One region of the Lactococcus sp. FSL K6-0773 genome, then DNA from elsewhere that is predicted to be linked to it. Evidence: riboswitches for the same ligand, from Rfam matches in the RefSeq annotation. Region 1 holds a riboswitch; the other holds the start of a gene.
The links. Region 1 has a riboswitch for lysine ahead of MHB61_RS09770 (amino acid permease). Riboswitches for the same ligand answer to the same signal wherever they lie in the genome.
Positions count from the first base shown of each region.

Region 1 (15,949 bases):
CCGGGAACGTATTCACCGCGGCGTGCTGATCCGCGATTACTAGCGATTCCGACTTCATGTAGGCGAGTTGCAGCCTACAATCCGAACTGAGAATGGTTTTAAGAGATTAGCTAAACATCACTGTCTCGCGACTCGTTGTACCATCCATTGTAGCACGTGTGTAGCCCAGGTCATAAGGGGCATGATGATTTGACGTCATCCCCACCTTCCTCCGGTTTATCACCGGCAGTCTCGTTAGAGTGCCCAACTTAATGATGGCAACTAACAATAGGGGTTGCGCTCGTTGCGGGACTTAACCCAACATCTCACGACACGAGCTGACGACAACCATGCACCACCTGTATCCCGTGTCCCGAAGGAACTTCCTATCTCTAGGAATAGCACGAGTATGTCAAGACCTGGTAAGGTTCTTCGCGTTGCTTCGAATTAAACCACATGCTCCACCGCTTGTGCGGGCCCCCGTCAATTCCTTTGAGTTTCAACCTTGCGGTCGTACTCCCCAGGCGGAGTGCTTATTGCGTTAGCTGCGATACAGAGAACTTATAGCTCCCTACATCTAGCACTCATCGTTTACGGCGTGGACTACCAGGGTATCTAATCCTGTTTGCTCCCCACGCTTTCGAGCCTCAGTGTCAGTTACAGGCCAGAGAGCCGCTTTCGCCACCGGTGTTCCTCCATATATCTACGCATTTCACCGCTACACATGGAATTCCACTCTCCTCTCCTGCACTCAAGTCTACCAGTTTCCAATGCATACAATGGTTGAGCCACTGCCTTTTACACCAGACTTAATAAACCACCTGCGCTCGCTTTACGCCCAATAAATCCGGACAACGCTCGGGACCTACGTATTACCGCGGCTGCTGGCACGTAGTTAGCCGTCCCTTTCTGGGTAGTTACCGTCACTTGATGAGCTTTCCACTCTCACCAACGTTCTTCTCTACCAACAGAGTTTTACGATCCGAAAACCTTCTTCACTCACGCGGCGTTGCTCGGTCAGACTTTCGTCCATTGCCGAAGATTCCCTACTGCTGCCTCCCGTAGGAGTTTGGGCCGTGTCTCAGTCCCAATGTGGCCGATCACCCTCTCAGGTCGGCTATGTATCATCGCCTTGGTGAGCCTTTACCTCACCAACTAGCTAATACAACGCGGGATCATCTTTGAGTGATGCAATTGCATCTTTCAAACTTAAAACTTGTGTTTAAAGTTTTTATGCGGTATTAGCATTCGTTTCCAAATGTTGTCCCCCGCTCAAAGGCAGATTCCCCACGCGTTACTCACCCGTTCGCTGCTCATCCAGTTGGTACAAGTACCAACCTTCAGCGCTCAACTTGCATGTATTAGGCACGCCGCCAGCGTTCGTCCTGAGCCAGGATCAAACTCTCAAATAAAGTATTTAAGTCACCTTAGTGACTGGCTTGTCTTTCATTATTGATTGACAGATTTTTGATGTATCTTACTACATCACATGAGTCATTCTTCTTTATTCAGTTTTCAATGGTCTAGCTTATCGCTTCAAGACTCTCGTCTCTTGCGACAACTATTATATTCTATCAAACCTAACTAAACTTGTCAAGAATTAACTGTGACTTTTATACCTTTTTTTATCTTACGTTCGCTTTTTCCCTCTCCTGTATTCGCTTTATTTCATACCACCACTAGCTTTGACAAATAAAAAAAATAAGTCAAAATTGACTTATTTTTTTATTAATGTACCCAGATACTCATTAACATGACCATTCCTAAACCTACAACTGCGATAATCGTTTCTAGTACTGTCCAAGTTTTTAATGTTTGTTTGACATCTAAATCAAAGTATTCTTTAAACATCCAGAATCCTGCATCGTTAACATGAGATGCGGCAATTGAACCTGCCCCTATTGCCAAGACCATTAGTGCGGCTGTATTTGGAGAAGCTGATGCAAGCATTGGTTGAACTAAACCTGCTGCTGTTAAAGCGGCCACGGTTGCAGAACCTAAGGCTACACGTAAAATTACTGTGATGATCCAAGCAAGTAACAATGGCGAAAGTGGTGAATCTTTAAACATATTGGCGATTTGGACTGAAATCCCTCCATCAATAAGAATTTGTTTAAGAGCTGCTCCACCACCGATAACTAACAATAGCATCGCAATTGATTTAACTGAATCTGCAATCGATACTGCAATTTCAGAATTTTTCTTACGTTGCATCCAACCCATAGTAACTAAGGCAAAGAGTAGTGAAATAATCATTGCCGATACGGGATTACCAATAAACATCATCACATTTTCAACAAAACTTGATGGGTAAGTGGTGGTCGTTACTACCTTTCCTGCTTTCATTGCACTTGTTGTTACTGCGGCAAAGGGTTTCCCATCATTAGTCGCGATAGAATAAATGGTGCTGATTGCCATTAAGATTACTGGCATTAATGCTGTCAAGATGGAAATCCCAAATCCTGGAGTTTCTTCTAATTTCCATTCTTTGATTTCACCAAAGGCGGATAGTTTATTTTTTACAACAAAGGCTTCTGGAACCCATTTTTTAGCAATTTTTGTGAAAACTGGACCTGCGATAATGACTGTTGGAATTGCTGCAATAATTCCGTAAAGGAGAACAGTTCCAGGATTTGCGCCTAGTACACCGGCAATTGCAATTGGTGCTGGATGGGGAGGTAAGAATCCGTGAGTTACTGAAAGTCCGGCTGCCATTGGAATTCCGAGGTAAATCAAGGGAACACTTGCTTCTAAGGCGACGGCAAAGACAATCGGAATCAAGAGAACCATCCCAACTTCAAAGAAGAGGGCAATCCCAATAATGAAACTGGCAACCATAATTGCCCATTGAATTCTTTTTTTACCAAAACTGTTAATAAGCGTTTTTGAGATACGATAGGCTCCACCAGCATCAGCAATTAGTCTTCCAAGCATTGCTCCAAAACCAAAAACGATTGCTAACTCTCCTAATGAGCCTCCGATTCCGTTTTGGATTGAAACAGGGATTTGACCGAGTGGCATTCCAAGTCCTAACCCAACTAAAACCGCTACGACAATCAAGGACACAAAAGTGTTAATTTTAAATTTGATAATCATCAGGAGGAGGATTAAGACCACAATTAAAAGTACAAGTAAATCAATCATATATTTTTTCCTTTCAAAAAATATTGAATATACTGTGTAAGGACGATTGCTGGCGCTTACAATTTGCTTTTAAAAATTAACTCAATACTTTTTTGTGATATATGGAAGTATTGAGTCTTTAAAGAATACAAGTTTATTTTTCTTCTTCAAATTTTCTTTGGAAATTGGCAATATTTTCATATTCTGCCAAGAGAGAGCGAGAAAGTCGGATAAATATTGGACTAATTTCTCGGTAAATTTCGAAATTTTTTGGATTGGGTTGGTAGGTTTCATTTGTTCCTACCATCGTTTCGATTTCGCTGATATCTTCAATTAAGCCAAGGGCTTTTTCAGCCATGATAATGGCGGCTAAACAGCCAGCTTCTCGGCTCTCTGGCACATTGATTGGTTGTTCAAAAATATCTGCTAGGATTTGTGTCCAGAGTTCAGAGCTTGTAAATCCTCCTGTCGCTTGAATCATATTTAGGTCACCTACTACTTCAACAAGGCTAAGCGCAACCATATAAATATTGAAGATAACACCTTCAAGAACAGATCTTGCCATATGACTACGATTATGTCCGTAGTTTAGGCCAAAAAATGAACCTCTGGCATTGGCATCCCAAATCGGTGCTCGCTCGCCTCCAAGATAGGGGTGGAAAAGCAATCCATCAGCGCCCGGGGAAATGTTTGCTGCAAGTTCCGTGACTTCATCAAAAGAAATTTTTCCATCAAAAATTTGGTCACGAGCCCAACGGAAAACATCTCCACCAGAGTTTACGGGACCACCGACTACCCAATGTTCTTTGTCTAATGCATAGGTAAATGTGCGTCCTTTTTCATCTGTTTTAGGTTTGTCAGTAACTACTCGAATCGCACCAGATGTTCCAATTGTGATGGCTGCAACACCCGGTTTAATCGCATTTACTCCCAAATTTGACAACGGACCATCGGCTGCACCCCAAATAAATTTGGTGCTGCTTTGAATTCCCATTTTCTTGGCATATTCGTGAGGAAGGTTTTCTTCTATCTCATAGGGTTCAACTACTTTAGGCAATTGACTTTCTTTGATTCCAGTCATCTCTAGCGCTTCTTTATCCCAATGAAGTTCAAATATATTGAAGATACCTGTACCTGTTGCGGTTGATAAATCCATTTTATTTGTTCCAAAAAGTCTTTGGAAAATGTATCCTTTAAGTTCCAAATAGTGGGCTGCTTTTTGATAAATATCTGGATGTTCAGCTTCTAACCAGATAAATTTAGATAAAGGAGCCATTGGATGAAGAGGCGTTCCGGTTCTTCGATAAATATCAAAACCATTTTTAGAGGCCTTAATTTGTTCGGTGTATTTTACTGCTCTTGTATCAGCCCAAGTGATTAATCTTGTAAGCGGCTGCCAATTTTCGTCAAAAGCAATTAGCGAGTGCATTTGTGTACTAAATGAAACGGCTAAAAGTTCATCTTCATCTTCTAAATTAATTGAAACTTCCCTGATTGTCACTAAAACTGCTTCAAAAATTTCTTCAAGAGATTCTTCTGCCATCCCACTAGCATCACGATAGAGGGGATAGGCTTGGCTACTACTTGCAACTATTTTTCCATTTTTCTCAAAAAGCACTGCCTTAGTTGCTGTGGTTCCTAAATCGACGCCTATTAAATATTGCATTTAGGCTCCTTTTCTTCTATATATTTACTGACAGACTTTTAAATTCTTTCATCATCAGTAGTTTTTTACTGACAGAAGTTTTTTGTCCTAGTTAGCTCACACTTCTCATCTGTCAGTAAATTATTTTTGTTCTACGTCATGCCCGCCAAAGCCATTGCGCAGAGCGGCAACTACTTTTCCAGTCATGGTATCTTCTTGTAATGAGCGTTGACGCATCATTAGTGACAAGGCAATGACCGGGGCAGGAACGCCCAAGTCCAAGCTTTCTTCAACGGTCCATTTTCCTTCTCCTGAAGATTGAACATGACCGATAATTTGGTCTAGTTTAGGGTCTTTTGAAAATTGTTCTTGAGCAAGCTCCATCAACCAGCTTCGGATTACTGAACCATGATTCCATAATTTTGCAACGGCTTCATAGTCATAATCAAATGGTGACTCTTCTAAAATTTCAAATCCTTCAGCAATCGCTTGCATCATCCCATATTCAATTCCATTATGAATCATTTTCAAGTAATGACCACTGCCAAGTTTCCCTGTATAGAGGTAGCCATCTTCCATTGAGATTGCTTTGAAGATTGGTTCTATGATTGTCCAAGATTTTTCATCATCTCCACCAATCATAAAATTCCCGCCTTGACGAGCTCCAGCCATTCCACCAGAGGTTCCAACATCAAAAAATTTAATTCCTTTTTCTGTCAGTAATTTATTTTGTTCTAAATTATCTTTGTAATTAGAATTTCCACCGTCTATCAGAATATCTCCAGCTGACAACTTTTCAGAGAGCATTTCAATCGTTGAATTTGTAGGAGTTCCTGCTGGAAGCATCAACCAAACAATTTTGCTTGCTGGCAATTCTGTCAGTAAATTTTCAATTGTGCTGACAGCGGTAATATTGTCTGAGTAATCCTTAGCTTCCTCTACCGCTTTTGTATTTAGATCGTAAGCAACAACTTCAATCTCATGGTCAACGGCATTTTTCACAAGATTCATTCCCATTTTCCCTAAACCAATCATACCAAATTTCATCATTTTTTCCTCCGTGGCATCGCTTTCATTTTATAACTTTAGTATAAGTAATTTTTTTCATTTGTCAACAATATTTTTTGTAAAATATTTTCTGATTTGTCAAAAAAATTTCAAGTTAGGAGTTTGGAATTTTTGAGAAATCGAGAAATCTTGAGTATCACTACTTATAACACGCTATAGCGAACTCCCTAGATACCTTATTACTCCGCTCTAGGTGTAACAACTAGCATATCTGTAAGTCAGTAAACTGACAACAGCTATCCTACGCATCGTTCGGCCCCAATAAAATGATAGTCAGTACATGAAACATTGTTTCGTGTTACTGGCTATGATATAATGTAGTCAATTAGAAGGAGGCTTGATATGTCGCGTACTTTAATCAGCCGAATCCGAAGTTATTATGATAACCTCAGTAAATCAGATCAGGCAATTTCTGACTATTTAATTGCGAATATTGATAGTGCAGCGAGGCTTTCAATTCAGGAATTTGCTCAAAAAACTCATGTCTCTACGGCTACAATTTCCAGATTTTCTAAAAAAATTGGCTTTAATTCCTTCCAAGAATTAAAACTCGCCATTCATGCCACTGACTCGACACGAAACGATGAATTTTTTAGCGAACTTTCACCAACTGACGATTACAAAGAAATACTGACAAAAAACTTCAACGGCAATATTTCATCATTAAATTCTACATTAAACCTTATCACTAACAGAGAACTTGACCAAACCATGGAAATTTTGCTCAATGCCAGCACTTGCGGTTTTTTTGGTTTGGGTGGTTCAAACGCTGTTGCATTAATTGCTTTTCATAAATTTTTGAGAATGCCTTTGCACTGCGTTTATCATCAGGATTTTCATTTTCAACAAATGCAGGCTGCAAAATTAACGAGCGACGATTGTGCTTTTGTTATTTCACATACAGGAAAAAACAGAGATACAATGCACTTGGTTGAAATTTTGAAGAGTCGCGGGGTTCCAATTATTGCATTGACTTCTTTTGCGAGTTCACCTTTAGCTAAAGCGGCCGATGTTGCGCTAATTTCAATTTCTGAAGAAATTTCATTTCGACCTGAAGCCGTTGCTTCCACAGTTTCTCAAATTAGTTTGCTTGATGCCTTGTTTATGATGTACGGAATGAAAATGAAAAATGTTTCTGAAGGGACTTTATCTGAAATCCGAAAAGTCATTCGAGATTCCCGTATTTCCTAGAATTTATCCATTTATCTTATAGAAAGGATGTGATTTTATGTCATTTTCTAACACTAGACGACGCTACGCAAGTTTTGATACCGTTGCGTCAATTCCTGGAGAAGTCATTGATGCCTTTTGGTTTATTATTGACCATCACCTCAAGGGCGTTTTTCCACTAGAAACAATTATCAATTTTGACTTGGTTAATTCGGATAATTTACTTTCTATTCGTTTTTCTCAAGACAATAGTCCAACAACCATCCTCGTTGATTTTGGCTACCCTTTTAATCCTGAATGGCCTCTACACTACCGAGCCGTTGATAATATGGGACGCGAAACGATCATGACTGCAAGAGAAATGTAATGACAGAATTTTTAACAAAGCTGTCAGTAAATTTTTAAATAAAAAAATAAAAAAATCTGTCAAAATTACTGACAGATTTTTTTAGATGTAGTAATACACAATTTCTGGAGGCACCCCAAAACGAATAGGTAAGAAAGTCAAACCAATTCCACGATTAACATACAATTTTGTTCGGTCATTGAGCTGATACAAACCAGCATCAGCACTACTTGACCCCTTATTGCGTAAACGCCAATTTCCTATCCGAATTTGCCCTCCGTGACTATGACCAGAAAGAATTAAATCAAATTCCTTAATTGTTTCCATGTCTAAAATAGTATCCGGTTCGTGAAGGGCTAAAAGCGAAAATGTTGCATCAATAGGCTCAAGTTCAAAATCAGGCCGTCCCTCACGCCAGTCATCAACCCCAGAAATAGATAAATTATCTTTGACAACTGATGAATTTTTCAACAGAACAAAACCAGCTTTTTCTAGAAACTCTTCAACAAACCTTGACGATTTTTCATCATCAAAATCATGATTACCAAGTATCGCAAATTTCCCAAGAGGAGCTTTAAGTTCTGACAATATCGTCAGTAAATCAGTCCAATCTCGATTTTTTGCCCAAGCAACCTTGTCAAATAAATCTCCAGAAAAAATAATTAAATCTGGCTGTTCATTAGCAATATTTCGAGCAAATTTTTTAAAACGACGACTAGTCGTGTGCCAAGCAAAGTGGGTATCGGTAAAATGAGCAATTTTTAAATTTTGTTTTTGAGCGATTTTTACATGTCTCACTTTCATCAAATGAGGCTCTATAAAAATTCCATAAATTAACAAACTTAAGAGCACTGCTCCTATTATCAATTCAATCATTTGTCCATTTTATCATAAATTCACTGACAAAAACATAGTATTAATCAAAAATACTTGATGAAGTTATCAATCTATTCTCTTTTTCTAACAAATTTCTGGTCAGTAAATTCGGACAGAACCGAGCTTTCTGTCAGTAAATATCAACTCTAATTATCAAATTTTTATACAAAAAAAGACTACCGAAGCAGCCTTTCATTTATTAGTTTTGGTCTTCAGCTACGAATGGAAGCAAAGCCATTACGCGCGCGCGTTTGATTGCGTTAACCACTTTACGTTGGTTTTTAGCAGATGTACCAGTCACGCGACGTGGCAAGATTTTACCACGTTCTGAGATGAAACGTTTCAAAAGTTCAGTGTCTTTGTAGTCAACGACTTCGATTTTGTTTGCAGCGATGAAGTCAACTTTTTTACGGCGTTTGAAGCCGCCACGACGTTGTTGTGCCATTTTATTTCTCCTTATATTATTTTTAGATGTCTGTTTAAAGTTTCCTTAGGATTACTAGTTATTATGAAAAGCCGATTCTGCTTTTCATAATAACTAGTAAGAGGGTTAGGAAATCCGCCATAGCGGTTTCCGTGAAATAATTAGGCGCTTTAGCGTCAATTATTTCACCCTATTAGAATGGAAGGTCATCATCCGAAATTTCCATCGGTGAGCTACCAAACGGATCAGCATCACGACCGAAATTCGGTGTTGCATTATTGTTATTCGTTTGTGGACGTGGAGTATTATTTGTAGATTGGCTAGGTGCAGAATATGAACCAGCAGAAGTTCCGCCTCCCATACCTTCACGAGCAGATCTACTTTCCAACATTTGGAAACTGTCAGCCACAACCTCAGTCACATAAACGCGTTGACCTTGTTGATTTTCATAGTTACGTGTTTGAATTCGACCAGTTACCCCAATCAAAGCTCCTTTTTTAGCCCAATTCGCCAAATTCTCAGCTTGTTGGCGCCAAATAACGCAGTTAATGAAATCAGCCTCACGTTCGCCATTCGCATTTTTAAATTGACGGTTTACAGCCAATGAAAATGTTGCGACAGCTTGATTTTGAGGGGTGTATCGAAGTTCAGGATCGCGAGTAATGCGTCCTACTAATACAACATTGTTAATCATGATGAACTTCTCCTTAGAAATGAAAGCTCTTAAGCTTCAACTTTAACGATCATATGACGAAGAATGTCAAGGTTGATCTTAGCAAGACGGTCAAATTCGCTCAAAGCTTCTGAAGTTGTTTCAGCTTCAAAAGTTGCGATGTGGTAGATACCTTCGCGGAAATCATTGATTTCGTAAGCAAGTTTACGTTTTTCCCAGTCTTTAGACTCAAGATTTGCAGCACCGTTGTCAGTCAAGATTCCATCGAAACGTTCAACGAGGGCAGCTTTTGCTTCTTCATCAATGTTTGGGCGAATAATATAAAGAATTTCGTATTTAGTCATTGATTTTTCCTCCTTTTGGACTAATGACGCAGGTTGAGTCCTGCGTAAGTTGTGAGTTTTTCCCACAGAGTTATATTCTATCACTTTTTTCTATTTTTAGCAAGAATACATTTAAACTTTCCCTCAGCAAAGAGAACTATTTTAAAATAAAAAATACCAACTAAAGAGAGTTGGCATAATTTATCTCATTCTCAGCCCAAAAAGGCTTTAAACATTGCATAAATAAGAAGGATAATCCCTAACACAATCCGATATTTCCCAAAGAAAGTAAAATCATGTTTTTTCACATAATCGGTCAAGAACTTGATGGCAACCATTGATACCCCAAAGGCAACTATACAAGCTACTAACAAGACCCCAAATTGTTCAAAACTTAAAGAATTCCCATTTTTGAAAAAGTGAAGTATTTTGATGAAACTAGCCCCAAACATAACTGGAATACCCAAGAAAAAGGTAAATTCTGCGGCAACTTCACGACTTACACCAATTAATAAAGCACCGACAATTGTCGCACCTGAACGCGATGTCCCTGGAAGTAAAGACAGCACTTGGAATAATCCAATATAAAGAGCGGCACGATAAGGCAAACGGTCAATATTCATTACGGAAAATTCATGGTTTGGTACCCACCGACGCTCAATGACAATAAATGCTACCCCATAAATAATTAACATGAAGGCAACAGGAACAAAATGGTAAAAATGTTTGTCCAACCAGTCATTAAGTGGTAAACCAATAATCGCTGCTGGTAAAGCCGCAATCAAAACTTTCAACCACAAACGCCAAGTTAATTGAATCTCACGTGGTGTTTTTTGTTTATCAGTTGGATTTAACTTATTAAATGGATTCAGTTTATGAAAATAAAGAACAACAACTGACAAAATTGCTCCTAGCTGAATCACAACATCAAACATTTCTTTAAAAGCTGCTGATTGATTAAGACGAATAAATTCATCAGCAATAATCAAATGTCCTGTTGAGGAAATAGGTAACCACTCAGTGATTCCTTCAATAATACCTAAAATAATGGCACGAATAAAATCCATATTTTGCTCCTAGAAAATTTCAGTAAAAAGACTGATTTTTATTGACTGACATAGCAGTCCTATCCTCATAAGTATATCATAAATGACAAATGAATAAACTTACAAAGAAAGTGATTATTTGTAATTAATTTTACATTCTCTTCCTTGACATCATCTTAAAATTGCGCTAGAATTACAAATAACACATCGATAGAGGTCGCAACTGATATGAATCTACGCCGAGTTGGAGCACAACAAAGACGCGTATTTAGAGGAGGAGAGGTTGCCGAAAGAATTTTGTTGCTCAGCAAAGTTCTTGGGCTAGTGAGAAAAACTCACTAGACTGTCGCAAATGGTTAATAACCATGCGGAGGGCTATTCGTTCAAGAAAATTTTTAAAATTTTGTCGGACCTTTAGCAATCTATTCTATCTAGTAGGATTGCTTTTTTTGTTTTTCTCAGACTTTTCTAAACTAAACAGGAGTAAGGTTGAGTCTGAGTCAAACAAGTCGGTGTAGAATAAATTTTATTAGGGAGAGAATTTTGGAAAATTCTTCAAACTCAACTACTGAGACGCAAGTAAAACGCGGCTTAAAATCACGTCATGTTTCCATGATTGCCCTTGGCGGAACAATCGGAACTGGATTGTTTCTGACTTCAGGCGATGTCATTCACACGGCAGGACCATTTGGTGCACTGACTGCCTATGTTCTTATCGGAGCAATGGTTTACTTCCTCATGACATCACTTGGTGAAATGGCCACTTATTTACCCACTTCTGGTTCTTTTTCAGACTATGGAACACGTTATGTTGACCCAGCTTTTGGTTTTGCTCTAGGTTGGAATTATTGGTTAAACTGGGCAATTACCGTAGCGGTTGATTTAACAGCCGTTGCCCTTTGTATCAAATTCTGGTTACCAGATGTTCCAAGTTGGATTTTTTCACTGATTGCCTTAATTATTGTCTTTGCAATCAATGCCTTATCAGTTAAAACTTTTGGCGAAACTGAATATTGGTTGTCAGCCATTAAAATTACTGTTGTTGTTTTATTCTTGATTATTGGTTTCTTATCTATTTTTGGAATTATGGGCGGTCATATTGACGTCGCTAAAAATCTTTCAGTTGGTAATCATGGTTTTGTCGGAGGACTTGGTAGTTTCACTACCGGCGGAGGGATTCTCGGCGTACTCTTAGTCGCTGGTTTCTCTTTCCAAGGAACAGAATTGCTCGGAATTACAGCTGGCGAAGCTGAAAATCCTGAAAAATCAATTCCTAAAGCTATGAACTCTATCTTCTGGCGTATTCTTGTCTTTTATATCTTATCTATCTTCGTGATGGCGGCTATCATTCCATTTACCGACCCCCACTTAGTTGGAGGAGATTCAGCTGCTCAAAGCCCTTTCACAATTGTATTTGAACGTGTTGGTCTCTCTATTGCAGCTTCTATCATGAACGCCGTTGTTTTAACTTCTGTCGTTTCAGCAGCAAACTCTGGAATGTATGCCTCTACTCGGATGCTTTATTCACTAGCTAAAGATGGTGGCGCACCAAAGATTTTCTCAAAAACTTCAAAAAACGGGATTCCTTTCATTGCTTTATTAGCTACAACTGCTGTTGCTTTACTCACATTCTTGACATCAATTTACGGAGTTAACTTCTTTACATTCCTCGTCTCAGCCTCTGGTTTAACAGGATTTATTGCTTGGATTGGGATTGCAATTAGCCACTTCCGCTTCCGCCGCGCCTATGTCGCTCAAGGAAAAGATGTTAAAAAATTACCTTATCATGCAAAACTATTCCCATTTGGTCCAATCTTAGCCTTAATTATGACCGTTTTAGTCACACTCGGCCAAGACCCAATGCTTCTTTTTGGTAAAACTTGGGTGCAAGGTGTCATCATGTATGCCGCAATCCCACTCTTCTTCATCCTTTACTTGGGTTATAAATTTAAAAACAAAACGAAACTTATCCCCCTTAAAGAGGTTGATTTAAGTCGTCATAAAGATTAAAAAAAGTCGCTCAATGAGCGGCTTTTTTATTAGTTTAATCATTAATTTCAACTACTTTTTCACCAAAGAGTTCTTTAGCTAAGTTTACCGTTTCATCCGGCTCTTTTTCATCTTCTTCATCTTCTTGAACATTTTCAGATTTTAAATTAGAAACATATTCTGCTCGAACTTCTTGCCAGTCTTGTTCAGCAAGAGAGATAATTTCTGGCGCAAATCCAACAATTGAACTCAAGAGATTCCCACAAAAAAGTTGCAATTCTTCATTTTCACTGACTCTTTTAGCAAGATTCTCATGAGGAAAAGTCACCACAAGGAAATTTTCTGACGCAGCAACAGGGGCTGTATTATTAAGTAAAGCTCGGTCTGCCGGTTTAGTTACCGAAGCAACAAGTTCTGGCCACGCACTTAGAGCAGCTTTTCTAGCTTCATTTGTCGCCTCAGCCAAAGCTTTATAAATTAAATCTTTGTTAATTTGGCGTTTTTTAGATGCTATTGGTTTCGAACTGCCTTTAACTTTTTCTGTCAGTAAATTATTTTGTGAATCTGAATTTACCTGAATTTGACCAGCTGAAATTTGAGCTTTCAATTGATTAATTTCGGTTTTTAAAGTAGCAATTTCGGCTGTCAGCTGATTAGGGATTTCTCCTTGCGAAGCTGTCAGTAAATTATTTTGTCCAATTTCAGCCAAACGCATGGTCATGACGTCTGCCGCAATTTTTGTTTGAGTCGTTTCCTTTATCGTTTTCAAACTTTCAATTGCAATATCAATCCATGAAAAAATTTGACCACGGTCATACTGAGAATTTTTATCCAAGAGTAAATCCCGAAGGTATGCTAATAAATCTTCCGTAAATCGAAGCATATTTTTTCCTTCAGAAAAAATCTTATCAAGTTCCATCAGCGCTTTTGCTTCATCATGCTCAAAAAGTGCTGCAACATATGTTACTAAAGCATCTGCAGCAATCGACCCTGTGACAAGTAGTGCATCATTTTCTTCTAATTTTCCTGATGAAAACGATAAGGCTTGGTCTAATAAAGAGAGGGCATCACGCATTCCACCTTCAGCTGCTTTAGCAATAACATCGAGTGCTTTACCGTCGAATTCAAGTCCTTCATCAGCCATTATTTTTGCTAAATAAGTCCGAATGTCTCCTGTTGTGATTGATTTAAAAGCAAAACGTTGAACACGCGAGATAATGGTTGCTGGAATTTTTTGTAATTCAGTAGTAGCCAGGACGAAAACAACATTTTCTGTAGGTTCTTCTAGTGTTTTCAAAAGTGCATTAAAAGCCCCTGTTGAAAGCATATGCACTTCATCAATAATATAAACCTTGTAAGTAGCTTGACTAGCTGCGTAAGTTGATTTATCTCGAATTTCTCGAATTTCGTCAACCCCATTATTTGATGCCGCATCAAGTTCAATGACATCATCTAAGCTTCCTTTGGTGATTGAGTCACAAATAAAGCAATTATTGCAGGGCTCTCCATCCACTTGATTAGGACAATTTATTGCCTTAGCAAAAATTTTAGCTGCTGAGGTTTTCCCTGTCCCTCTTGGACCAGAAAAAAGATAAGCATGTGAAATTTGATGATTGACAATCGCATTTTTTAATGTTGTTGCTACAACTTCTTGCCCCACCATTTCATCAAATCTTTGACTTCGATATTTTCTATATAATGCTTGATATGCCATTTTTCTCTTCCAATTTTTTACTTAGTATTCTTTTCATATCCGCTTGTTTCAATAGAAATCTTGCCCAAGACTATAGTTTAAGTCTTTTAAAATTTCAGTTGAAGCATCACGTGATTGAATCAATTCATCAATATCTTGTGATTGATAATTTCTGAGGGCCTGTCTGAGGGCGAACATTCTTGCTCGATTAATCGTTGCCTCATCTGCTTCGGTTGCCGCAAAAAATATTTTACGTGCTTTTTCATCAAAAATCGTCCAAGCAATTGCTAAATCAAAAGCTGGATCACCAATAACAGCTTTGTCAGTAATTTTGACGTTAACTAACTTTCCGTCAGTAACTTTTAAATTTTGCGTAAGCAATTCTCCCAAAACCCAAACAGGTTTCTTGGACCATTTTGTTTTTGCTGCAAAATCAAATTTTTCTTGCAAAAGGTCAGCAGGAACAACTTTTTGATAGACTTTCAAAAGTTCTATCATCTCAGCTTCAAAGAAAATCAAATCAGAACCAGCAAAAGCATTTTCAAAACTAGGTGACTTTGCATCTGTTGTTGGTAGCCGATGTAATTGATAGAGAAAACTTCCTAATTCTTGCGCAAATTCACGAACATCTCCAATATTACCTGGATTTACAGATGTTCCTTCTTTTTCCCCAAAACGGTCAGCAATAAATTTTTTTACTATTTCACTCATTTTTTCTCCGATACCCTTTAAAATTTTGATTTAACCTACTTCAAAAAATTTAAAATCAGTCATTTCACATAAAATGTTAGCAAATTCTTCAAGATATTTTTGGTCGATTTCATCATAAAAACCAATTTCTGAACTATCTAAGTCAAGAACCCCAACTAATTTACCATCTTTAACCATTGGAACAACAATTTCAGACATTGCTCGACCGTCACAAGAAATATAATTTTTGTGTTTCTTTACATTTTCAACAATAATGGTTTGACGATTTTGAGCTGATTCCCCACAAACCCCTTTGCCCATTATAATTTCAACGCAAGACACAGACCCTTGAAATGGCCCTAAAATTAATTTTTCACCATTGTAGAGGTAGAAACCTGTATAAACTTGCTCAGGCAAAAAGCTCCAAAGTAAACTACTTGCATTGGCTAAGTTTGAAAGTGTATAATTTTGTTCACTAAGAAGCGCTTTTAGTTGCAAATTAAGCAACTCATAACCTTCGATTTTTTCTTCTTTATTCATCTTGTTGCTCCTCAAAAATAATATAATCCATTATATCATTTTTTAAAGGCAAATTTTAGATTAGTTTTGATATAATAAAAACCATGAATAAACTAGAAGAACTTCGGAACAACATTGACCAAGTGGACCAAGAAATCGTTCAGCTTCTTGAGAAACGTATGACAATTGTTCAAGAAATTAGCCAAGAAAAACAAGCACAAAAAATTACTATTTTAGATAACTCTCGCGAACAAGCCGTATTAGATTTGGCTCGCCAAAATATTAAAAATTCTGCTTATCAAGAAACAATCATTAATACTTTTAAAGATATTATGAAAAATTCTCGCCTTTATCAAAGAGAAAACCGTGAACAATAAGAAAAAGT
Region 1 covers NZ_JBBOVF010000001.1:1,958,545-1,974,493, reverse strand. Annotated here, with positions in the region: rRNA gene MHB61_RS09825 (16S ribosomal RNA) at 1-1,391, opposite strand, end outside; gene MHB61_RS09820 (gluconate:H+ symporter) at 1,708-3,123, opposite strand; gene gntK (gluconokinase) at 3,257-4,768, opposite strand; gene gnd (phosphogluconate dehydrogenase (NAD(+)-dependent, decarboxylating)) at 4,889-5,794, opposite strand; gene MHB61_RS09805 (MurR/RpiR family transcriptional regulator) at 6,158-7,006, shown strand; gene MHB61_RS09800 (DUF960 domain-containing protein) at 7,044-7,352, shown strand; gene MHB61_RS09795 (metallophosphoesterase) at 7,434-8,207, opposite strand; gene rpsR (30S ribosomal protein S18) at 8,407-8,652, opposite strand; gene MHB61_RS09785 (single-stranded DNA-binding protein) at 8,825-9,325, opposite strand; gene rpsF (30S ribosomal protein S6) at 9,355-9,648, opposite strand; gene MHB61_RS09775 (undecaprenyl-diphosphate phosphatase) at 9,840-10,694, opposite strand; lysine riboswitch at 10,877-11,059, shown strand; gene MHB61_RS09770 (amino acid permease) at 11,217-12,683, shown strand; gene dnaX (DNA polymerase III subunit gamma/tau) at 12,718-14,376, opposite strand; gene MHB61_RS09760 (phosphotransferase) at 14,425-15,066, opposite strand; gene MHB61_RS09755 (GAF domain-containing protein) at 15,097-15,585, opposite strand; gene MHB61_RS09750 (chorismate mutase) at 15,669-15,941, shown strand.

Region 2 (15,949 bases), 1.7 Mb from region 1:
TCAGAAGTTGTTTTTTCATGACCATCTAATCGTTTCTCTCCCACCAAATTTTGAATGGATGTAATATCCTGCGAAACTTCTAAACAGCCCAGATATTCTCCTGTTTCTTCATCACGCATTGCAAAATATCGAATATAAATTTTCTTATTAAAACGATGTAAATCAATCCAAAAATCAGCTTGATCGCGTGTTCCAGATTTAAAATCTTCTAGGATTTTTTCTACTACCGCCATTGATTTTGGCGGGTGGCAATCAATAACACGTCGACCAATTACAGATTTAGCTCGTGGAAAAATTCGTTCTCCTCCCGAGAAAAAGCGAACGATATCTTCTTTATCAACAAAACTTAGATCAACCGGTAAAACATTAAACAAAGCCGTTAACTCATTGAGGTGTAACATGCCAGTTGGCAAAACAACCACTCCCTCACTTGTAACTTTTTCCCAATCATATTGCCGCTTAACTCTTTTAGGTTTGCTTACTTCTAAACCAGATTCCTTAGCAATAGCCTCTGTCATTGCTTTAGCAGATTCAATCGCCGCCAATCTTTGAGGTTCATGCTCTTTTTCCTTTTCAATTGACTCTTTAGAAGCTTTCCATTTTAAAGGTTCCGCAATGAATGCATAGCCAATCTCTTTAGAATCCTCCTCTATTTGTTCCCAATCTTTTAAAGAAAAGACATCCAAGCACATTGGAATCATAATTGCTTCTTCTTTAAAAATCATTTCTTCAATTTCCGTCAGTAAATTTTCTAGCATTTCACGTAATGGGTTCAAAGCTGTTTTATCTGTTTTTAAATAAACAATTACTTCTTTAATCATCTCACGAACACTATCATCTACACCCCACATAACTTTTGGTGGCGCTGTGATTCCATATTTTTCCATAAAAGAAAAAATTAAAGTTTCTTTTCTAGCATAATGTTTGTCAATATTATACAAATCAATAACCGCTGCAAGTAAACGTTCTTTATAAGACCAATCTCCTTTTTCAATCTTTGAAAAAACCCACCGAATTTCATCATTTAATAGCGATGTAATCACTTGATTTTCAAGTTTCATTGTATGAATAGGATGTCCTGGAGTATTTTCTTCTAAAGATGATTTATGAATATCTGTAATAGCCCCTTTAAAGACAGCTGCATGAACATTGCATAATTTTTGAATTTCAGAGGGATTGAGCCCCCCTTGGATCAATGCCTTTTCAGCACCAGTTATTTCCGAAACATCTACACCATCAAATTCTTCATTAAAAATTTTTTTGGCGTCCTCAAACATCCCCCCTTCGTGTAAGAGTGTCAATATTTCAACAATTCTTTTTTGGCGCTCAATTGTAGTTGATTTATTCATATTTGTCATTATTCTTCCACCTTCTGATTTGAAAACTCAAAACCAGCCTCAGCAAAAGCAATAACAATTTTATCCCAATCGATATGTTTCATTTTTGCTCCCATTGGAATTGTCGCCATCCTTCCAGCAGTCTGTAGCATTCCAGGCATTTTTATCTCATGAAACCCCAAATCATCCATTAAATCAATAATTTCAGGGTGTTCTGTTGCTAAATCATAAAGTTTAGCATTTATATCCAGTTGAATCATTCTAATCTCCTTTTCAAATGTCAAAATTTTGTAAAAAAACTTTGACATCTTATCTTATTCTAACAAAATATTAGTCTCATTAAAAGATAAAAAAAGAATCTATAAACTATAGATTCTCATGAATTATTAAAAAATAATTTGAATGAAGGCTAGTGAAAATACTCCCACAAGCACAATAACTAATAAGTTTTTTGTCAAAATAGCTGCTAAAACCGTTGGAATTGAAGCAAGTAAATTATTCCAGTTAACCGATGGTAAATGACCTAAATGTTGAATAAAAAGATTTGAAATCCATAAGGCTGACATAATAACTACCGGCACAAAACTTAAATATTCCACAACTATTTGAGGCAAACTCATTTTTTTTAATAAAATAAAAGGTAGAACTCTTGAAATCCAAGTTACAATAGCGCATCCAATAATTGTTAATGATATAAATTCAAAAGAAGACACGTTTTACCCCCACACCTAAAGCACAAGCAATCAAAGTAACAAATAAAACTAACAAGTTGCTTGGCAAAAATATCAAACCAAAATAAAATAGAACCAAGGTAATTCCAACCATGACTAACTGTAGCATTAAACCCAAAGTTTTATCACTAATAAGTTGCAAATAAAGTAAGCCAATAAACATTGCGATAACTGCGAATCCCAAACCTAATTTTTCTGGATTTGCTAGTAAATTCCCTAATAGAGCTCCAATAGCACTGGCTAATGCCCAAACTAAATAGGCTAGTAAATTTGATGCATTAAACCAAGAAAAATTCAGTTTACCCTCAGTATAATTTTGTTTATTCATTCCTAAAGCAAAACTTTCATCGGTCAATAATGTCCCAAGTAAAATATTTTTCAGTAAACTTTCATTTTTAAAATATGAAGCCGTCGTCATGCTCATTAAAATAATTCGTGAATTAACTAAAAATACACTTAATACTATTGACATAATAGGACTATGAGTTGCTAGCATACTAACCATGATAAATTGTGCTGAACCAGCGTAAACAATCAATGAGAGTAATAAAATTACCCAAACGCTAAACCCCTCGCTGTGCCCTATCATCCCAAACGCAATTCCTATCCCAATATATCCAAAAACTGTCGGCATTGTATCTTTCAAGCCTTGTTTAAAAGTTAATTCCGAATTCATATTCCCCTCACTCCCTAAAAGATTATATCTAACCATTATCACATAAATATTAACTAACTGTCAATAAAAATTTATTAATCACTTGATTTTTGCAAGGTATATTGCTATAGATTTCATTTTTTCAATGATATAATCAAATTAATAACAATATCAATCATAGAGGAGGAAGACTATGGCAACAATTAGTATTTTTGGTAAAGGAAAAATGGGAAAAGCAATCGGTGATAATTTTAGTTCATCTGGTAATAAAGTCAACTATATCTTATCAAACTCATCTAAAACAGAATTGGGTGAAATTGTTGTTTTAGCTGTTCCTTATGTCGCAATTGCCGGAATCATCCAAGAATATTCGACTGATTTACAAGGAAAAATAATTATCGATATTACAAATCCCGTTGATTTCACAACATTTGATAGTCTATTAGTGCCTTCGGATACTTCTGCTGCGGCTCTCATTGCTAAACAACTCCCAAATTCAATGATTGTTAAGGCTTTTAATACGACTTTTTCCGATACATTGGCAACAAAAAAAGTGGCAAATGAACATCAAACAACAGTTTTACTCGCTAGTGATAGTCAGGAAGCAAAAGAGACCATTATTAAAGCTCTTGAAAATAGTGGTTTGAGTCTATTAGACGCTGGTTCACTAAAAAGGGCTCGCGAACTGGAAGCTATTGGTTTTCTGCAAATTACTTTAGCTGCTTCTGAAAAAATTTCTTGGGACGGTGGTTTTGGAATTTTCAAATAGTCGCTTAAAAATTTAAGTCTTGTTATAATTAAATAACAAGGCTTTTTATTTTATAAATAAATATCATCAAGGAGTAGAATAATGACTACATTAACAAATGAACCAACAATGAAAATCAGAGCATTGGAACGGACAGATTTAAAAAATATTCATATCATCAATAATAAAGCTGAAACAATGCGGCTATGGTTTGAAGAACCTTATGAATCACTAGACGAGTTAACCAGTCTTTATGATAAACATATTCATGATAATACTGAACGTCGCTTTGTAATTGAAGCCAATGATACTTTTATTGGAATTGTGGAACTTATGTCTATTGATTACATTCATCGTACCTGCGAAATTCAAATCATTATCATTTCAGGTTTTTCTGGAAAAGGCTACGCTCAAAAAGCGTTAAAAACAGGTGTTGACTATGCTTTCAATACTCTAAATATGCATAAAGTTTATTTATGGGTAGATATTGATAATGCTCCAGCTGTTCATATCTATAAAAAATTAGGATTCAAAATTGAAGGAACAATTAAGGAACAATTCTTTGCTGGCGGTAGATATCATGATAGCTACTTTATGGGGATTCTTAAATCTGAATATACTCAAAGAGAAAAAGCGGTTAAATAAAAAAACAGGAGAACTCCTGTTTTTATTTAGCGTTTTTTCTTACCTTTTTTCATTTTCTTTTGAGCACGTTTCATGGCTTGTTTCATAGCAAACTCAGTTGCTTTACCTTTTAAACCACCACCAAACATAGAACTCATATCGGGCATCCCATTTGCTGAACCATTGCCCATCATCCCTTGTAAATCACCCAAAGATGACATATCGGGCATTCCAGAACCTGCAGGCATATTCGGCATTTGTCCACCGGCTCCACCCATCATTTTTTGCATCATAGCATTCATATCACCATTCATGATTCCTTGCATCATTTCTTTGGACTGATTGAATTGCTTAATGAATTTATTTACTTCAATAAATGAATTTCCAGAACCTGCGGCAATCCGACGACGACGGGCTGGTGACAGTTCAGCCTCTAAATGACGTTCTGCCGGTGTCATTGACAAGACCATTGCTCGTTTTCTGGCAACATCCTTAGGATCAACTTTAACCTTATCTAAACCAGGCATTTGTGACATTCCTGGAATCATTTTCATAATATCTTCCATTGGTCCCATATTTGTCACTTGATCAAGTTGTTCAACAAAGTCCTCATAATCAAAACGGTTTTCAGCCATTTTTTCAGCGAGTTTTGCTGATTGTTCTTCGTCATAATTTGCTTGAGCCTTCTCAATTAAGGTGAGCATATCACCCATTCCAAGAATTCGTGAACTCATTCGATCAGGATAGAAAACTTCAAGGTCTGTTAATTTTTCACCAGTCCCTGTAAATTTAATTGGTTTTCCTGTAATTTCACGGATTGATAATGCCGCACCACCACGTGTATCACCATCAAGTTTAGTGATAATCACACCTGTAATGTCCAATTTTTCATCAAAAGTCTTGGCAACTTGTGCTGCAACTTGACCAGTCATTGCATCAACAACAAGCAAAATTTCAGTTGGTTCAGCAAGTGCTTTAATCTCTTGCAATTCGTTCATTAAAGTGTCGTCAATTTCAAGACGACCTGCAGTATCAATCAAAACATAGTCTTTACGTTCTTCTTGAGCTTTTAAAAGACCATTACGAACAATATTAACTGGTTTTTCAGCAGTTCCTTCATCATAGACAGGAATTTCAAGCTGTTCACCTAAGGTTTTTAATTGGTCAATCGCTGCTGGACGATAAACGTCGGCTGCAATCATTAAAGGGCGAGCATTTTGCTCTTCTTTGAGTTTTTTGGCAAGTTTACCAGCAAAAGTTGTTTTACCTGCCCCTTGCAACCCAACCATCATGATAATTGTTGGAATTTTAGGAGATTTAAGTAATTCAGCTTCGCCACCACCCAAAATAGCTGTTAATTCTTCATCAACAATTTTAATTACTTGTTGAGCTGGGTTTAATGCTTCTGATACTTCAACACCGACAGCTCGTTCACGGATTGCCTTAATAAACTTCTTGACAACTGGGAGAGCAACGTCGGCTTCAAGGAGAGCAACTCGGATTTCTTTTGTAATTTCTGTGACGTCTGTCTCAGTAATTTTTTTCTTTCCACGTAGATTTTTAAAAACGTTTTGTAAGCGTTCAGTTAAGTTTTCAAATGCCATATTTTATAATCCAATTCTATTTTTTACAATTACTTCATTATAACATTTCTTTAGCTAAAATTGAATACATCAAAAGTTCTAGTCGATATCTTTTTTCACTCTTTTTTTCTTTTTAAATAATATAAATATGAAAATAAAACAAGCTCCTAAAATTGTTATTAGTCCAATGAGAAGATTGTCACTTATAAGACCATGTTTTTTTAAAAGAACAGTTTTCTTTAAAATATTATTGTCGCTATCAAGTATTTTAGAATTAAATTCAGACCTTTTGAAAAAAACTTTATTTTTATCTTTAGCAATAGTACTCGTTTTATTATTTTGACTCCGATCACCATTTTCATTATCTAGAACTTTATCTGGAACTGTTTTAGAATCTTCCATAGTCTCTACTTCTTTGTTAAAAGATAAGTCAAGAGCAGTTATTTGTCCTAAATTTTGACTTTCATCATTTTTTTGAGGAGTTTTGATCAGTTTTTCTTCGCTTACTGTATTTGAATTTTCATTTTTTTCATTCGTCACTTTTGATTTGCTTGGTAAGGTGTAAATTACTGATAGTTTTTGGCTAGTCAAAGAATTCATATGAGTTTTGTTACTTATGGAATTTAATTGACCTAAAATTGACTCTACATTATTATTTGATTTTACTTCATCAGAAGAATTTGACTGATTATCTTCATTTTGTGGGTGAGAAGTTGAGTTTATAATTGATAATGATGAACTTCTCTTATTTGTTGAGCTTTTAGAGCTTTCTAAAATTGCTTGTGATTGTATTGAAGACACGTTGTTTTCATTTGAATTTGAAGATGGCAAACTATGAGAAATCTCTGAACCATTGTCTCTTTGTGCCTCATTAGATATATATAAACATCCTGTTTCTGATGATTCTGAGTTATTATTTGAATAACTAGTTAGGATAGAGGCAGCGGAATTTTCTGATGATGAATTATTAAAAGTTATTGGATTGTTGATTCCTTCTGTTGTATTAAGTAGATTCGATTGACTCTCTTTTTGTTGTGAGCTAGAAGTTGTGCTGATAGGTGAACTTATGCTACTTTTTGGGTTAGTAGACATCTCATGGTCTGTTGAGTTTTCTTGAACTGAATTTGAAGAAGAAACTTTCTTAGGGTTTTCTGATATATTATTTACTTCACTTGGTTTGGACGAAATAGTTTGATTCGTTTCCAAATTAGGGCTACTACTAAGGTTTGAAGAATCTGAATCTGAATCTGAATCTGAACTATCATTTGAACCACTATTTAAAATATTTGAAGAATGAGTTGATGAATTATTATCTACTTTTGTTGCTTCGGAAGAATTAGACTGATTAGTTGCTGATTCTGAGTTGGAAGTTAAACTCAGACTTAATGATGGTGAATTTATACTGCTCATTGAATTGCTTGAAGCTTCAGAACTTGTTTGATTTGAAGACAAAAAGGCTCCTGAAGTAGATATTTCCGAGCTATCCTTTGTAAGATTATCAGAACCAGATTGATTGATTTCTAAATTATCTGCTGTGCTTGTACTGGATAAAACTGAACTTGAACTATTGTTTACGGAAGCTAAGGAATTATTAGCTACTTCTGCTACATTAGAGAAATTTGACGAACTAGTTGTTGATTCCAAAACAGAAGTCGAACTTATGTTTGAGGGAGATAAACTGATACTACTATTTGAATTGGTTGAAGCTTCAGAACTTGTTTGATTTGAAGACAAAAAGGCTCCTGAAGTAGATATTTCCGAGCTATCCTTTGTAAGATTATCAGAACCAGATTGATTTATTCCTAAATTATCTGCTGTGCTTGTACTGGATAAAACTGAACTTGAACTATTGTTTACGGAAGCTAAGGAATTATTAGCTACTTCTGCTACATTAGAAAAATCTGACGAATTAGTTGCTGATTCTGAATCAGAAGTTGAACTTATGTTTGAGGGGGATAAACTGATACTACTATTTGAATTGGTTGAAGCTTCAGAACTTGTTTGATCTGATACTGAATTACTTTCTGTCGGATTTGATGGTGGTAAAATATTGGTTATTTCTGAACTATTATTCGTTTCGTTGATATTGGAAGAATTAGAATGCTCACTTTCTTCGTTAGAGGACATACTCGAACCTAATGAGGATTGGTTTGAATCCTTTTCACTATTTGAATTGGAATTGATTTGGTTTGAAGAAGACAAACTATTTGAGTTTTCTGAATCATAACTGATTTCTGCTGTACTGGAAGCTCCTGACTGACTATTCTCTGTTTGTGAGCTAGAAATACTACTATCTAAAGAAGAGATTGAATTTAAAGTATTATCTGTAACACTACTCGCTTCAGATATTGGATAGAGTGAAGCCGAATTTGCATCTTGTGTCGATTCTGAACTGGCAACATCAACTTGCTCTACTGAATTGGAAGAAGAGACAGGGGTTGTATCTGCATTTTCTGTACTCACAGAAGTCGATTGTGAACTGTCAGAATTTATCCAACTTTTATCAAAAAGACCACTAGAATTGACAGAAATTGTCCGAATTCCATCTGTCGGTAAATCTGATAACTGACCAAATAAAGGACTCGTTTTATTGAATACGTCATCAGCCAAAGTCACTCCAATTCCCAAAGTCAAGCTTTGAACGGAACTCCCAGAAAAGGCCGCTGAATCTACTATTGTCAATGATTCATCAGCAAATTCTATTGTAGTGATTTGGTTACTTTGAAAGGCTTTGGCCATAATTTCTGTGATATTTGAACCCAATGAAAGTTCTGTTAAATTATTATTTGCAAAAGCTCTTGTCGCAATCTTTAGGACAGAATTTGGAAATTCTATACTACTTATGGCGTTTCCAGCAAAAGCATCTGTTTTTATATTTTGGACTTTTGCTCCTAAAACTACTTTTGTCAGTGATTTCTTATAATAGTCAGGAAAAGCTGTTGTTGTTTGAAAGGCACTAGTATTAATATCTACAACATTATTTCCGATAATAACCGAACGAATTCCACTATTTGAAAATGCATAAGTTCCAATTGATGTTATTGCATAGGTTTGACCGTTATTTACAATGATATCTGGAATTACAATATCAGCTCCCGCTAAGCCAGCATAGGAGGCAACTTCAGCGGTCAGTGAAACTTTATCAAGGTTGTAAGTAATTTTTTGCTCATCAGTATATGTAATTTTACTTGTCGTGGCCTCCACCGGTAATTCTGTCAGCAACTGATGATTCAAAAATGTGGGATTAAGAGTGGCTGTCAGTAATCCTACTCCAACAGTCATCGTTATTTTCTTTATTGATTTTTGAGACATAAAAAACCTCCTAACTTTCTATACGAAAAAATGGAGGCTTTGTAACTTTTATTTTTTATTATGATTTTTTTTAGTGTAACGTTTATTTAAATCTTGAGGTTGACGTGCTTCCATAACTACTGGAAGAATCACTGGTTTACGTTTTGTTTGCTCGTATAAAAATTTTCCAAGAGCATCACGGATAGAACCTTTGATTTCTGCCCAATCAAATTCTTTTCCAGAAAGATATTTATCAACAGTTTCGTTGACCAACTCACCAGCTTCACGCATCAGATCACGTGAAGTTTTAACATAAACAAAACCACGAGTGTGAACACGAGATTTGCTGACGATTTTACGCTCAGTCTTAGAAATTGTGATAACGGCAATGAAAACACCATCTTCTGATAGCACTTTACGGTCACGTAAAACAACTGAACCGATATCTCCAACTCCTGAACCGTCAATCATAACATTTTCAGCTTGAATAACACCAGATGGGATCATGTCTCCATTTTCCAAACTGACTGTTTCGCCACGTTTAGCGATAAAGATATGTTCTGGTAAAATGTCCATTTCCATTGCTAAATCAGCATGGGCACTAAGTTCACGATACTCCCCTTGGATTGGAATCAAATTTTTTGGACGGAAGATATCAAGTAAGAATTGCAAATCACGAGCATTCGCGTGACCAGATATTTTCAAATCTGAAGCCAACATTTTCATGACTCCGCCAGCTTTATAGATTTCATTTTCAATACGAGCAATTGTTGTTTCATAAGAGACAGATGGACTTGTAACAGCAAGTACTAAATCTCCATCTTTAATTTTAACGTATTTATGACGACGATGAGCCATGTCTCCAAGAGATTTAAGTGGTTCACCCATTCGTCCTGTTTCTAAAATAACTAACTCATTATCAGCATATTTTTTAATTTCTGCTGGTTTAATAATTGATTTTTTATCAACAATTTGTAATTTGTTAAGACGAGTTGCTGTTTCGATGATTTGATCCATATCTTCGCCTGTAAAAGCAACACGACGCCCAAGTTTAATGGCAGCATCAATCGTTTGTTGAATACGTCCTAAATTACCCGCGTTACAAGCAATAATGACCCGTCCTTCGTTGTCATCAATATAGTCATAAATTTTTTCATAAATTTCATGCTCGCTAGCAGATTGCATTGTTGACAAAGCGTTTGGTGATGACGAAAGTAAAGCAAGGACTCCACTATTCCCAATTTCAGCCAATCGGCGCATATTGGTACGATAGCCTTTTGCAACAGCTGGATCAAAACGGAAATCACCTGTATAAACAATGTTTCCGTCATTTGTAGAAATCACAATTCCTAAGCTTTCTGGAATTGTATGTGTTGTTGAGAAGAATGAAATGACGGCTTTACCAAAATCAATTTCTGTATCTTCAGTTACAACATGAAAATCGTTGAATTTGCGACTGTCAGCATAATTTTTGACATTAATTTTTGCAAGTTCGATTGTTAATTCTGAACCAAAAACAGGAACTTTTAATTCAGAAACGATATAAGGCAAAGCACCAATTGAATCAGCATGTCCGTGAGTCAAGAAAATTCCTGCGACACGATCCGCATTTTCTAAAAGATATGTAATATCAGGAATAACAAAGTCAACACCAAGTTGATCCATTTCAGCATATTTAAGTCCTGCATCAAGCACAAAAATTTGCTCTTCAACCTCAACTAAATACATGTTCTTACCAAATTCACGCACACCACCTAATGGAGTGATTTTAATATTAGACATAAAAACCTTTCTTGTCAGTGTAATTTATAATTTTTTCGATATAAAAAGAATCTGTAAGTTATTGACAAATTCTGTCAGTAAATTTACAGTCCTGTTTTTAGCAATTTCCTTGCCATATTCACTCTCGAAATCGGTCGAGTAGGACAAGCGATATTGAAAAGATAATTCTACTTAGAATTAAAATAAAAGAGATTGGCATTCCAATCTCTACCGAGAATACACTAATATAAGTTTAACCCAAAGCAAGTAAAAAAGCAAGTCAGTTTCATTTTTTATGGGTCTTACTTTTTTTCTAATCAAAATAGCGATATAATGGAAGGTAAGTTTTAAATGACAAGGAGGAAATTTTATGCAGATTACTTTCTTAACACAACTTGATTGGTTAATTCGATTAATATTAGCTGGGGTATGTGGATATGCCATTGGTTATGAAAGAAATAGCCGTTCCAAAAATGCTGGCACACGTACTCATTTAATTGTTGCGTTGAGTGCTGCTTTAATGATTATTGTCTCAAAATATGGTTTTATGGACATCATCAGTACTCATGGAGTCAATCTTGATCCTTCCAGAATTGCGGCTCAAATTGTAAGTGGTATTGGCTTTTTAGGAGCTGGAATGATTTTTGTTCACAATCAATCCGTTAATGGATTGACTACTGCGGCTGGAATTTGGGCAACTTCTGGTATTGGGATGGCTATCGGTTCTGGATTATATTTTATAGGTATTGTAGCTACTTTACTTATTTTACTTTTTCAAATTATTTTACACCAAAATTATCGATGGATAAAATCAGCGACGAGCGATCATCTTATTCTTCAATTAGAAGATTTTGAAGGGCTTCAACTGTTGCAACAACAGCTGAAAGAGGAAGATGTCAAAATTCTTAGTATAAAAGTTGAAAAAAAATCAAATAATTCTTTAAAAACAGAGCTATATTTGAACTTACCAAAAGCTTATGAAGTCGCTTCGTTAATGAGTCTTTTGAAATCGAATGATAAGATTAAATCAATTGAATATTGACCTACTTTTATAAAGAAAAATACCCTAAAAGGGTATTTTTTAATTTCCAATTTTTTCAAGAATTATTTTACTTTCCTCAGTAGTACAAGCTACAAGTGGTAAACGTAAGCCACCAACTTCATATCCTTTTGCATTCAAAACCGTTTTGATTGGAGCCGGACTTGTGACACTAAAAAGTGCATTTATTTTGGGTAATATTTTTCTTTGGATAGCCGCTGCTTTTTGAATAGAGCCCTGGTCTATTTCTGCAAACATTTCAAAAAATTCTTGACCTAGGATATGACTGGCAACCGAGATTACACCCTGACCTCCCAAAGCTTTAGTGTGAAAAGCTAGCCCATCTTCTCCAGTATAAACTAAAAAGTCTTTGGGTAGCTTTTCAATGAGATAAGCCAGATTATCAGTATTTGTACATTCTTTGATGGCAATTACATTTTCCAGTTCTGCTAATCGTAAGATGGTCTCTACCTGAATTTCAGTGACCACCCTTCCTGGAATATTATACAAAATAATTGGCAAATCACTCGCAGTAGCAATGGCTTTAAAATGTTGATAAATTCCTTCTTGAGAAGGTTTGTTGTAATAAGGAGTCACTGCAAGTCCCGCATCGATGTAACCAAGTTCAGCAACTTCTTTGACAAATTCAACCGAATCACGTGTGTCATTAGTCCCAACACCTGCAATCAATGGAATACGGCCATCCACTATTTTATTAACCGCAGCAAAAATTGCCAATTCTTCATCATGAGTAAGAGTAGGCGATTCAGCCGTTGTTCCAGCTAAGATAAGGCCTTCCGTATGATTAGCAAGTAAATCCTCAATGAGCTTAGGAAATGCTCCAAAATTAATTTGGCCATTTTCTTTAAAAGGGGTCACTAGGGCCGTGATGATACGTGCATTTTGTAATTTTTCAATTGTTTCTTTTGCTGACATAATTTCTCCTTATGTGTGAGCTTACTGACAAGCTCTTGTCAAGAGGTCAAAAAGAACCTCTTTTTATGCAAAAGAGGTTCTCAAAAGTTCGTCAAAAATTATTTTGATTAGCTCCCCTTTCTGTCAGTACTGACAGAAAGACAGTCTGTAGGATTTAACCACACAGCCCAAGAAAAATTTTGTGACAATTTTTCTTTCGGCAAAGAACGCCGCCATCAGCTTCAGTGCGTTCACCGCTCCACTAACTTCTTCGTCTTCGCAACCTCTAATTTTGTTTGACCTATTATAGCATACTTTAGTAAACGAGGTCAAAAATTTTATTTTTATACAGTCTAGTTTATTATTCTTTCGCAATTAATTGGATGAAATCTTCGATAACACGGCGATTTGGCTCATGAATATTTTTTGGAATTTCTTTAAATTTAAACCATTTCAGCTCTTCAACTTCACTCATTTGTGGTCTTAAACTCCCTGTGAAATCTCGACAAATATAATAAAGGCCTGGCATATAAACTTGGTCCATATTGGGATAAGTTATAAAACGGTCTTGTCCTGAATAAATTCCTAAAAGGTCAAGTTTACCTGCTTTTAGTCCCGTTTCTTCAAATAATTCTCGGCGAGCAGTTTCCTCAAGTTCTTCACCAACTTCTATGCCACCCGCATGTAAAGCCCAAGTTCCGTTATCTTTACGTTTTTGTAAGAGGATTTTTTCATCAGAATAGACAATAACGCCTGCTCCCAGATAAATCAAAAGCTCATGGCCAATTTTTTCACGAATTTTACTGATATAACTCATTTAACAGACTCTATTTCAGTTCAAATTTTAACTCATGAGTTGGTCTAACTAAGCCACGCTCATGTAGCGTTTCAGCAATTTGAACAGAATTCCAAGCTGCTCCTTTGAGTAAATTGTCAGAAACTACCCAAAGATGAATCCCATTTGCTGCATCCAAATCACGGCGAATACGACCCACAAAAGTTTCACGACGACCAACTGAATTAATGGCTTGTGGATAAATTTGATGAGCAACATCATCTTCTAAAACAGCTCCTGGGAATTCAGAAATCAAACGTTTAACCTCAGCAATATCTGCTACTTTTTTCGTTTCAACATAAACTGACTCAGAATGACCGTAAAGAACTGGAATTCTGACACAAGTTGCCGAAACCGCAATTGAATCATCTTCCATGATTTTCTTGGTTTCATTTGTCATTTTCATTTCTTCATAAGTATAATCGTTGTCAGTAAATACATCAATTTGTGCAAGCGCATTGTAAGCAATTGGATAATGTTTTTTATCTCCAGCAGACGGTAAAATTTCTGCTGACAATTCTGTCAGTGCTTTTCCATCAAGTGCTTCTTGGAGTTCACGATTTGTTTCATTAATTGCTGATTGACCCGCACCAGAGACCGCTTGATAAGTGCTGACAATTACTCGCTCAAGCCCATAAGCTTGACGAATCGGCTCTAAAGCAACCATCATTTGAATCGTTGAGCAATTAGGACAGGCAATTATTCCATTGTGTTTTTCCAAAGCATGTGCATTAACTTCTGGAACAACCAAGGGGACATTAGGGTTTTGACGGAAAAATGAGGTGTTATCTACGACAACAGCTCCAGCTTTTACAGCATAAGGGGCATATTTTTCTGATACTGAGCCTCCGGCTGAAAAAAGAGCAATATCAATATTTTCAAAACTATCCTCAGTCAATTCTTCTACAACAAGCTCTTGCCCCTTAAATTCAACAATTTTTCCTGCCGAACGTTTACTTGCAAGCGCACGTACGGTTTCTATAGGAAGTGTAGATTCTTCTAATTGTTCAAGCATACGTGTACCCACGGCACCAGTAACACCAACGACGGCGATATTATATTGTGTCATAATTGTCTGTCCTTTTCAGTAAATTATAATTATTATAGCGCTTTTAAGTTATAAGGGCAAGAAAAAATCTGCCTTTCGACAGAAATTTTTGTTTTTATTTAAACATAAGTTTAAAGACTGTAGCTGCAATTACTGCACCAACGATTGTGGCAACAACTGGAACCCAAGCGTACCACCATTTAGCGTCTTTATTTTCACCAACAACTGATTGTGGTAAGAAGCTATAAACGATACGAGGACCAAGGTCACGTGCTGGATTCAATGCTGCACCAGTTGGTCCACCAAATGCTGTAACCAAACCAACAAACATTAAACCAATAGCAAGCGCACCAATCATTTTAGATGATGAAGCGCCTGAAACAGAAGCCCAAATTTGGCTTACTGTTGCATTCGCTGTAACATCAGCTCCTTGTTGTTGAGCGTAGCTTGTCATCCATTTGATTGATTCTGCACCAAAGAAGTTCGTTGTAAAACTGAGAATTCCGAAAACAAATACAAACATTCCGATTACTTCATTGATAAATCCGTTGAAAATTGCTTTTCCACGATTTGAACCATTATCCAAAGCGTTAGTTGTTGAAAAAGCGCCTAAAGAAATTGCTCCGTCATTAGTTTTAGCGAAGTATTCTTTATAAATCGCTACAACAAGTAATTGACCAATAATTGCACCAATAAGTTGTGCCAAAATATATTGTGCAACATGTGCCCAAGGGAAATAGCCAGCTGAAGCGAGTCCAATTGTAATTGCTGGATTAATATGTGCACCTGAAACATTTGCAAAAGCAAGTACAGGAACTAAAATCGCAATTCCGTATCCCCACGCAATTGCAAGACCACCCATGCCCTCATTTTTAGAGCCTTTGAGGGTTACCCCAGCAATTGTACCATTACCAAGCAAGACGAGAAGCATAGTTCCCAATCCCTCAGCAATATATTTTGTCATCCATGAAACATCCATGATAATTTCCTTTCTATTTTGAAAAATATATAAAGATGTTGACACTTCAATTTTATCATATTTTTCTTAACTCTTGCTAATAATAACATCGAAAATATGATTAACTCCTACAATAGATTGTTTATATATTTTTTCAGCATTGTATTCATCTGATTATAACAAGATTTTTTTATTAATTATTTTAATCGTTACGTAAAAAAAGCCCTCTTTCGAGGGCTTTTAAAGGCACTAAAAGTGTGTCAAAAAGGTTCACACAATTTGACAAATACTCACGCTTCCTGCGCGGAAAACCCAATTTCCCAGTATTCCTTAGCTTCGAAATTCTACAAAGTAGAATTATTCGACTCATCGCATAGTTAAATTTTAACATATTATGCTAAATGAAACAAGAAGCCAATCAAAA
Region 2 covers NZ_JBBOVF010000001.1:211,007-226,955, reverse strand. Annotated here, with positions in the region: gene MHB61_RS01170 (DUF438 domain-containing protein) at 1-1,358, opposite strand, end outside; gene MHB61_RS01165 (DUF1858 domain-containing protein) at 1,358-1,597, opposite strand; gene MHB61_RS01160 (AzlD domain-containing protein) at 1,724-2,050, opposite strand; gene MHB61_RS01155 (AzlC family ABC transporter permease) at 2,037-2,744, opposite strand; gene MHB61_RS01150 (NADPH-dependent F420 reductase) at 2,917-3,492, shown strand; gene MHB61_RS01145 (GNAT family N-acetyltransferase) at 3,574-4,116, shown strand; gene ffh (signal recognition particle protein) at 4,143-5,699, opposite strand; gene MHB61_RS01135 (leucine-rich repeat domain-containing protein) at 5,778-8,990, opposite strand; gene MHB61_RS01130 (ribonuclease J) at 9,039-10,751, opposite strand; gene MHB61_RS01125 (MgtC/SapB family protein) at 11,101-11,772, shown strand; gene dapA (4-hydroxy-tetrahydrodipicolinate synthase) at 11,812-12,705, opposite strand; lysine riboswitch at 12,806-12,981, opposite strand; gene MHB61_RS01115 (NUDIX hydrolase) at 13,046-13,501, opposite strand; gene MHB61_RS01110 (aspartate-semialdehyde dehydrogenase) at 13,512-14,588, opposite strand; gene MHB61_RS01105 (MIP/aquaporin family protein) at 14,683-15,546, opposite strand; gene MHB61_RS01100 (hypothetical protein) at 15,918-15,949, opposite strand, start outside.
Region 2: linked by a shared signal. The riboswitch ahead of dapA (4-hydroxy-tetrahydrodipicolinate synthase) and the one ahead of MHB61_RS09770 (amino acid permease) in region 1 are both predicted to bind lysine.